Regions from separate parts of the Pseudomonas sp. H1_A03 genome, predicted to be linked through region 2. Evidence: predicted binding sites of a transcription regulator. Region 2 holds the regulator's gene; each other region holds the start of a gene.
The links. Region 2 encodes FliA, which starts transcription of late flagellar genes. Its sites were predicted from a motif close to CTAAAGTTTNNNNNNNNNNNGCCGNTAA; they were not measured.
Positions count from the first base shown of each region.

Region 1 (3,277 bases), 1.1 Mb from region 2:
ACGCAAATCTCCGGGGAGCAGCAGCTTGGCGAAACCACCGAAGGCACGCAGTCCTACACCACCGGCGCGATGAAAACGGCGACCAAGCTGCCATTGACCATGCGTGAGACCCCGCAGGCCGTCACGGTGATCACCCGCCAACGCATGGACGACCAGGCCATGACCAGCGTCAATGACGTGGTCAAGAACACGCCCGGCCTGTTCCTCAGCCAATCCAGCGGCCCCGGTCGGCATACCTATAAATCACGCGGGTTCGACATCGACAACATGATGTTCGACGGCATCCCCAGTTCGTATTCTGGCTACGCCAACAGCGTGCAGCCCAACTTAGCGATGTTCGACCGGGTGGAAGTGATTCGTGGCGCTACCGGCCTGGTCACCGGCGCGGGCAACCCTTCGGCTGCGATCAACTTTGTGCGCAAGCGTCCCACTGCCACGCCGCAGGTTTCGATCACCGGTGCTGCCGGCAGTTGGGATGATTATCGCGGCGAATTCGACGCTTCCAGCGCCTTGAATGACAGCGGCACCCTGCGCGGTCGCGTGGTGGGTTCATACCGGGACGCCAACAGTTTCCGCAAGGGTGAAGAAAGCGATCACGGACTGTTCTATGCCATCGGCGAAGCCGACCTCAGCGAAAACACCACGGCGACCCTGGGCTTCTCGCGCCAGGAAGATCAGACCAACCACTTCTGGGGCGGCTTGCCGATCGGCACTGACGGCCACCACCTGAACCTGCCTCGCTCCACCAACCCCGGCTCGGACTGGGAAAACAAGAAACTGACCATCGACACGGTATTTGGTGATATCGAGCATCGCTTCGCCAACGATTGGAAACTCCACATCGCCGGCTCGTCATCACAGTTGGACGGTGTATTCACCGGTACCTACCAGTCGCGCTATCAAACCACCCTGGCGCGCACCGCCTACCAATCGAACCAGGATGACAAGCAATACGGGCTGGACACCTTCTTCAGCGGCCCGGTCGAAGCCTTCGGTCGTACCCATGAAGTGGTGGTGGGCACCAGCAAACGCATCTATGACGCCACCTCCAAGGAGTTCAGCCCCTACGACACCAACTACCCACTCAATGGCGCAAAGCCGAACTTCGTACGCGACGGCAAAGGCCACAGCATCACCACCCAGGATGGGGTTTACTTGACAACCCGCCTGAACCTGGCAGACCCGCTCAAGGTCATCCTGGGCGCCCGTGTGGACTGGTATGACTACGATGACCGCCAGGGCGATGGCGACTACAAAGTCACCCGCAACCTCACACGCTACGCCGGGGTGATCTACGACCTTGACGAGCACCATTCGGTCTACGCCAGCTATACCGATATCTTCACGCCGCAGACAAGTCGGGATTTTTCGGACAAACCCTTGGAACCTATCGTCGGTGAAAACTACGAAGTCGGCATCAAGGGCGAGTACTTCAACGGTGCGCTCAACGCCAGCCTGGCAGTATTCCAGATCGACCAGAAAAACCGCGCGACATTGCCTGACAGCCAGGTGGGATGCCCGATCACCGCTTGCTACGAAGCGTCCGGACTGGTTCGCAGCCAGGGTATAGATCTGGAGCTGCAAGGTTCCCTCACTGAGAACTGGCAAGTCGGCGGTGGCTTTACCTACACCCGTGCGCATTACGTCAAGGACACCAAGCCTGCCAATAACAACCAGCGTTTCGACACCGACACCCCAGAGCGCCTGTTCAAACTCACCACCTCCTATCGCTTCCAGGGCCCGCTGGAAAAACTGCGCATCGGTGGCAACGTTTACTGGCAAAGCCGCATGTACAACGATGTGGTGCTCGCCAACAGCAATACCTATCGCCTGGAACAAGGCAGCTATGCAGTTGCAGACGTTATGGCCGGGTACCAGGTAAACAAGCATCTGGACCTGCAGTTGAACGTGAACAACATCTTTGACCGCACCTACTACTCGGCAATCGCCACCAGCCCGATCTGGGGTTCCACCGACACCTACGGCAACCCACGCAGCTTTGGCGTCACGGCCAAATACAGCTTCTGACCGCACCTTGATAAACGGCTAGCCGACCGGGTAGCCGTTCCTCAAGTCCCTTCTCTTGATGCCGATATACCTTTGGCAACACTCAATCCAATAAAAATAAAACACCCAACTTGCTCCACCCTGCCCCCGCTTTGTTTCGACCAGACCCCATGGAGTCAGTGTGAATGCCCACCCCCGCGCGTTTTTTCGAGCACTACCGTAAAGCCGACCGCATCATGCTGGCGTTGATCTGGCTGATGTTTTTGTTTTCGCTGGGCCTGGCGTTCTGGCACGACACATTGATGCAGGCCGTGATCGTGGGCGGCGGCACCGGCGTGGTGCTCACTGCGCTTTATCGAGCCCTTGGCGGAACCCGCGTGATGCGCTGCGCATTAGGCGCGGGCCTGATGGTGATGGCGGCATTGCACATCAACCAGGCGCAGGGGGTGATCGAAGCGCACTTCGGGATCTTCGCGCTGCTGGCGGTCCTGACGTTTTATCGCGACTGGCTGCCGATCCTGATCGCAGCGGCGACAATTGCCGTGCACCACGTGGTGTTCCATGCGCTGCAACATCAAGGTTTCCCGGTATTCGTGATGGAACACCACGGCGGCTGGACCATGGTGTTCGTTCACGCCTTCTACGTGGTGATGGAAACCGTTGCCCTGCTCTACCTGGCCGTGCACAGCCAGGCCGAAGCAGTCGAGAGTCAGGAAATGCTCGAGAAAATGCTCGCGGTCACTTCTCAGCTCACCGTTGAGGCCGACAGCGCTGACAAAGGCACAATGCGCGTTTCCCTGGCCAAGCGTTTCGACCACTTCCTGCAACAGATCACCCACCTGATCGACGGCGTCGCCCGTGACTCCCACGGCCTCGGCCAACTCGGCCAGGAACTGGCAGACGCCAGCGGCACCCTGGAAAAAGGCGCGCGGCATCAGTTGGCAGAAATCACCCAGATGACCGGCTCGATGCAGCGGATGGAAGACGCCATGGGCCACATCGCCGTACACGTCGAACACGCTGTGGATCACGCAGGCAAAGCCAGCCAACAAGTCCTGCGCGGCCAGGAAAGCGTGAGCCGCGCCCAGCAGGAAATCACCCAATTGGCCTCACGCCTCAACGGCACGCACGAGACCGTGCAAGGCCTGGCCACACAAGCCGAACACATCGGCACCGTACTGGAAGTCATCAGCAGCATCGCCAACCAAACCAACCTTCTCGCCCTCAACGCCGCCATCGAAGCCGCCCGCGCCGGCGAGCAAGGCCGTGG
Region 1 is NZ_CP162829.1:4,583,148-4,586,424, forward strand. It holds gene AB4O35_RS21380 (TonB-dependent siderophore receptor) at 1-2,028, shown strand, start outside; gene AB4O35_RS21385 (methyl-accepting chemotaxis protein) at 2,193-3,277, shown strand, end outside.
Region 1: AB4O35_RS21385 (methyl-accepting chemotaxis protein) is a predicted target of FliA. The motif match lies at 2,069-2,096, and genes of this name have one in related genera.

Region 2 (3,277 bases):
CCAACTGGGTCACACGCTTGATCACCTGGCCGGTGAGGTCCTGGTAATCCTGGGCGAGCAGAATGTCGTTGAGGTTGCTGGAAACCGTGCGGTTTTCCTGCTCGCTGCGTGACAAGAACCCTTCGACCCGACGCGCCAGCTCACGAAACTCTTCAGCCCCGACTTCGCGACGCATGAAGCGGCCCCAGTCAACGCTGAGGGCCTGGGCTTCGGTGGCCATGCCATTGACCAGGGGCGTGGCATTTTCCACCAGGTCCATGGTGCGGTTGGCCGCCGCCTCAGTCAGCCTGACCACGTAGGACAGGCGTTCGGTGGCATCGGTGATTTGCGAAATTTCTTCGGCCTGGGGCATATGCGGGTCAATCTGGAAATTGACGATCGCACTGTGCAGCTCGCGCGTGAGCTTGCCCACTTCCTGATACAGGCCGCGGTCACGGGTCTGGTTGAGCTCATGGATCAACTGCACCGCGTCGCCGAACTGGCCTTTTTCAAGGCTTTCGACCAACTGGTGAGCATGCTTTTTCAGGGTCGACTCAAAGTCTCCCTGTGACGTTTCTTTATGCTCCATAGCTCCCCCGCGATGGCATTAGCCGTGGATGCGTTCGAAGATTTTTTCGATCTTCTCTTTCAAGGCCAATGCAGTGAATGGCTTGACCACGTAACCGTTAACCCCGGCTTGGGCGGCTTCGATGATCTGCTCACGCTTGGCTTCGGCGGTCACCATCAGCACAGGAAGGCTGCGCAGCTTTTCGTCAGCACGCACGTGGCGCAGCAAGTCGATACCGGTCATGCCCGGCATGTTCCAGTCTGTTACCAGAAAGTCGATGCTGCCGCTGTTGAGGATCGGAATGGCTGTGATGCCGTCATCCGCCTCGACCGTGTTAGTGAACCCAAGGTCACGCAACAGGTTTTTTATGATCCGCCGCATCGTTGAGAAGTCATCAACGATGAGGATTTTCATGTTCTTGTCCAATTCGACCTCCAAGCAGTCTTAAACGCGCCCAGCACCTGGACGCGCCATTTCATTCAACAGGCATTACACAAAAAGGACTGCCGGGGCCACCACGGGTCGAACCCGCGAAGGTCAATCACCGTCGCGGTATCGTCTGCAGTGCCCCCCACACTGCCTGTCAGCGCGCTCGCCACTCTCCCAAACGCCCCCGCAAGCGGGCTGCGCACTGGCTATGCAACTGGCTGACCCGCGATTCACTGACCCCCAGGACCTCACCGATTTCCTTGAGGTTCAGCTCTTCGTCGTAGTACAGCGCCAACACCAGCCGCTCACGCTCCGGCAAATTGGCAATCGCTTCCGCCAGCGCCCCCTGGAAGCGTTCATCTTCCAAGTCGCGCGATGGCTCCATATGAGCGCTCGCGCCGTCTTCGTGCAGCCCTTCGTGTTCGCCGTCCTGCAACAGGTCGTCGAAACTGAACAAGCGGCTGCCCAAGGTATCGTTCAAAATCCCGTAATAATCGTCGAGACTCAATTGGAGTTCGGCCGCAACTTCGTGATCTTTAGCGTCGCGACCGGTTTTTGCTTCAATTGCGCGAATTGCGTCACTGACCATGCGCGTATTGCGGTGTACCGAACGCGGCGCCCAGTCGCCTTTACGCACTTCATCGAGCATCGCGCCACGGATACGGATACCCGCATACGTCTCGAAACTCGCCCCCTTGCTCGCGTCGTATTTGGTCGACACTTCGAGCAAACCGATCATGCCGGCCTGGATCAAGTCTTCGACCTGGACGCTGGCGGGCAGGCGTGCCAGCAAGTGATAGGCAATGCGCTTGACCAAGGGCGCGTAGCGCTCGATCAACTCGCCCTGGCTGTCACGGGCAGACTTCTTGTAAGCGTTGTAGCCGTTCGCTGTCATAGCACCGGTCCTGCGCTCGTCTGATGCACCAATCGCTCGACGAAAAACTCCAGATGCCCCCGAGGGTTGGCGGGCAACGGCCAGGTATCGACCTTCTGGGCAATAGCCTTGAACGCCAATGCGCATTTGGAACGAGGGAACGCTTCGTAGACTGCACGCTGCTTTTGCACAGCCTTGCGCACACACTCGTCGTAGGGAACTGCGCCAACGTATTGTAAGGCGACATCGAGGAAGCGGTCCGTGACCTTGGTCAACTTGGCGAACAGGTTGCGCCCTTCCTGCGGGCTCTGGGCCATGTTGGCCAGGACGCGGAAGCGGTTCATGCCGTAGTCGCGGTTAAGCAGTTTGATCAGGGCGTAGGCGTCGGTGATCGAGGTGGGTTCATCGCAGACCACCAGCAAGACTTCCTGCGCGGCGCGCACGAAGCTGACCACTGACTCGCCGATCCCGGCGGCGGTGTCGATCACCAGCACGTCGAGGTTGTCGCCGATATCACTGAACGCCTGGATCAGGCCGGCATGCTGCGCTGGGCTCAGGTGCACCATGCTCTGGGTGCCAGAGGCGGCCGGCACGATGCGGATGCCACCGGGGCCCTGCAGCAGCACATCGCGCAGCTCGCAGCGGCCCTCGATCACATCGGCAAGGGTGTGTTTGGGCGTCAGCCCCAGCAGAACGTCGACGTTCGCCAGCCCCAGGTCAGCATCCAGCAGCATGACGCGACGGCCAAGCTCTGCCAGGGCCAGGGACAAATTCACTGACACGTTAGTTTTTCCGACGCCACCTTTGCCGCCGGTCACCGCGATCACCTGTACGGGATGCATGCTGCCCATTTTATTTCTTTACCTTGTCTTGCTTAGACGCAGGCTACATGGCTTGGCCGCGTGAATCGCTTGCAGACCATCGATGTAGATACATTTCATTGTGTTCATCCTGACCTCAACCCACCCGTTTTGCGGGGCTGTGGTAAAGGTCGGCGAACATATCGGCCATCGCTTCCTCGCTAGGCTCTTCTTGCATTTGCACGCTGACTGCACGGCTGACCAACTGATGACGGCGCGGCAGATGCAGATCATCCGGAATCCGCGGCCCGTCGGTCAGGTAGGCGACCGGCAATTCATGACTGATGGCCAGGCTCAGCACTTCACCCAGGCTCGCGGTTTCATCGAGCTTGGTGAGGATGCAACCGGCCAGGCCACAACGCTTGTAACTATGATACGCAGCGGTAAGAACCTGTTTCTGGCTGGTGGTTGCAAGCACCAGGTAATTCTTCGACTTGATGCCACGCCCGGCGAGGCTTTCCAGCTGCATGCGCAAGGCCGGGTCGCTGGCTTGCAGGCCGGCGGTATCGATCAGCACCACGCGCTTGCGCAGCAACGGGTCGAGGGCGTTGGCCAGGGACTGGCCCG
Region 2 is NZ_CP162829.1:5,643,853-5,647,129, forward strand. It holds gene AB4O35_RS26060 (protein phosphatase CheZ) at 1-568, opposite strand, end outside; gene AB4O35_RS26065 (chemotaxis response regulator CheY) at 587-961, opposite strand; gene fliA (RNA polymerase sigma factor FliA) at 1,131-1,871, opposite strand; gene fleN (flagellar synthesis regulator FleN) at 1,868-2,701, opposite strand; gene flhF (flagellar biosynthesis protein FlhF) at 2,808-3,277, opposite strand, start outside.

Region 3 (3,277 bases), 3.1 Mb from region 2:
TCGCCAATACCGTCTGGCCATAAGCCAGGCCGGCGAGGGTCGCGGTGTCAAAGCTGGAGAACGGGTGGAACGGGTTGCGCTTCATGTCCAACCGCGTCACGGCGGCATTCAGGAAGCCCAGGTCGAAGCTGCTGTTGTGGCCAACCAGAATCGCGCGTTTGCAGCCATTGGCCTTCAACGCCTTGCGCACGCCGCGGAAGATATCGGTCAGCGCCGCTTCTTCACTCACCGCCATGCGCAGTGGGTGATCGAGCTTGATCCCGGTGAACTCCAAGGCGGCCGCTTCGATGTTGGCGCCTTCGAACGGCTCGACACGGAAGAAGTGGGTGTGTTCCGGGAACACAAAGCCCTGTTCATCCATGCCGATGGTGGTCGCGGCGATTTCGAGCAGTGCGTCGGTGGCGCAATTGAAACCACCGGTTTCTACGTCGATGACGACTGGCAGATAACCGCGAAACCGCTCGGCCATCGGGTGACGGGAACCGCCACCACTGTGCTCATGTTCGTCGTCGTAATGGTCTTCACTCACTTGCTTTCCTCCAGCAGGCGCCAGCGCAGTGTTTCACCGGCGCGCAGCGGGATAACGGTCAGCTCGCCAAACGGCAGGCTGGCAGGGGCGGTCCAGTCTTCACGAACCAGGGTGATGCGGTCGGTATTCACCGGCAGGCCGTAGAAACGCGGGCCGTTGAGGCTGGCGAACGCTTCGAGCTTGTCCAGCGCGTTGCGCTGTTCGAACGCTTCGGCGTACAGCTCGATGGCTGCATAGGCGGTGTAGCAACCGGCACAGCCGCACGCCGCTTCTTTGGCGTGCTGGGCGTGGGGCGCGGAATCGGTGCCGAGGAAGAACTTCGGGTTGCCGCTGGTCGCAGCATCCAGCAAGGCCACCTGATGGGTGTTGCGCTTGAGGATTGGCAGGCAATAGAAGTGCGGCCGAATCCCGCCCACCAGCATGTGGTTGCGGTTGTACAGCAGGTGATGCGCAGTGATGGTCGCGCCGACGTTGGCCGAGGCCTCGGTGACAAACTGCACGGCATCGGCGGTGGTGATGTGCTCGAACACCACCTTGAGGGTCGGGAACAGCTCGACCACACGGCGCATGTGTTCGTCGATGAAGATCTTCTCGCGATCGAACACGTCCACGTCGCCACGGGTGACTTCACCGTGGATCAACAGCGGCATGCCGACTTCGGCCATGGCTTCGATGGCTGGCAGGATCTTGTCGATACTGGTCACGCCGGAATCGGAGTTGGTGGTCGCGCCCGCCGGGTACAGCTTGGCGGCGTGCACGAAACCGCTGGCCTTGGCCTCGCGAATTTCCTCGGGCTGGGTGCGGTCGGTGAGGTAGAGCACCATCAACGGTTCGAAGCGGCTGCCGGCCGGTCGTGCAGCGAGGATTCGCTGGCGATAGGCATCGGCTTGCTCGGCGTTACGCACCGGAGGTACCAGGTTAGGCATGATGATGGCGCGGCCAAAGGTGCGCGCTACATCGGCCACGGTGTGGGGTAACGCAGCACCATCGCGAAGATGAATATGCCAGTCGTCGGGACGCAGCAGGGTCAGGCGGTCGGACATTGGGGATTCCAGGCGGGTCAATCTGGTGGGAATGCTACCGGAAAAGACTCTTGCAGGCACTCGCTATCAAGTTTTGCAGGAGGCAACCGATAGCCTTTCGTATGCCTTATCGATGTATGACGCTTTGAAGTGTTGTAGAAACCAGTGGAGCCTCCCGTGCGCCAGCATTATCTAGCCCTGCTCAGTGTGTTCGCCAGCCTGCCTGCGATGGCCCTCACGTTCCAGACACGTCTGGAGAATATTGAGTGGAAGGTAGAAGGGGACCAGTTCGAGTGCCGCCTGACCCAGCCGATCACCGACTTCGGTTCGGGTGAGTTCGTGCGCCGGGCCGGCGAGCAGGCGACGTTTCGTCTCAAAGCCTATAACGGCTCGCTGGGTGCGGGCTCGGCCACGTTGCTGGCCGCCGCCGCCCCTTGGCAGCCGGGGCGTGGTGATATCAACCTCGGCGCCGTGCGTGCCGGCAGTGGCGACGTGTTGTTCAACAGCTCCCAGGCCCAGGCCGGGCGGCTGTTCAATGGCTTGCTGGAAGGGCGTAGCCCGACCGTTCGCCATTACGGACGTGAAGGCGGTTACTCGGAAATCCGCCTGTTGCCGGTCAAATTCAACAAGGCCTACAACGACTACCAGTTGTGTACCACCAAGCTGTTGCCGATGAATTACGATCAGGTCAAACAGACCGAAGTCGGATTCCCCGGTGGCGGCATCGAGCTGGACGCGGCTGCCAAGAAGAAACTCGACGTGATTCTCGCGTTCATGAAAGCCGACCCCACCGTCAACCATATCGAGCTCAATGGCCATTCGGACAACAGTGGCAACCGCCTGACCAACCGCGATGTCTCGCGCCGCCGCGCCTTGGCGGTGATGGACTACTTCAAAGCCAATGGCGTCCAGGAATCCCAGGTCACCCTGCGCTTTCATGGCGAAAGCTACCCGCTGGCGCCCAACACCAATGCGGCCAACCGGGCGCGCAATCGTCGGGTCAATATCCAGCTGGAGCGCGTGGCCGCCCCCGAGAAACCGGCCCCCCAGGCTACGGGCCCGAGCAACCCTGCGCACACGTCATAAAGTGCCAGCATCAGGTGCGACCATCAGTCGCCCGTTCGACATAATCTGTCGCTTTATCTTCATTTGCTGTCGCGCCCCTGTAAATTCACGGTTTTGGTCGGTAGAATCGACGCCTTTCCGTACAACCCCGTGGAGTGATGGCATGGCCGACGTAAACAAGGTCGTTCTCGCGTATTCCGGCGGCCTGGACACTTCGGTGATCCTCAAGTGGCTGCAGGATACTTATAACTGTGAAGTGGTGACCTTCACCGCTGACCTGGGTCAGGGCGAAGAGGTCGAACCTGCACGTGCCAAGGCGCAAGCCATGGGCGTGAAAGAGATCTACATTGACGACCTGCGCGAAGAGTTCGTCCGCGATTTCGTCTTCCCGATGTTTCGCGCCAACACCGTCTACGAAGGCGAGTACCTGCTGGGTACTTCCATCGCACGTCCGCTGATCGCCAAGCGCCTGATTGAAATCGCCAACGAAACCGGCGCCGATGCCATTTCCCATGGCGCTACCGGCAAGGGCAACGACCAGGTACGTTTCGAACTGGGCGCCTATGCACTCAAGCCAGGCGTGAAAGTGATTGCTCCTTGGCGTGAATGGGACCTGCTGTCCCGTGAAAAGCTGATGGATTACGCTGAAAAGCACGCGATC
Region 3 is NZ_CP162829.1:2,560,976-2,564,252, forward strand. It holds gene rnt (ribonuclease T) at 1-529, opposite strand, end outside; gene pyrC (dihydroorotase) at 526-1,572, opposite strand; gene AB4O35_RS11775 (flagellar protein MotY) at 1,729-2,637, shown strand; gene AB4O35_RS11780 (argininosuccinate synthase) at 2,780-3,277, shown strand, end outside.
Region 3: AB4O35_RS11775 (flagellar protein MotY) is a predicted target of FliA. The motif match lies at 1,638-1,665, and genes of this name have one in related genera.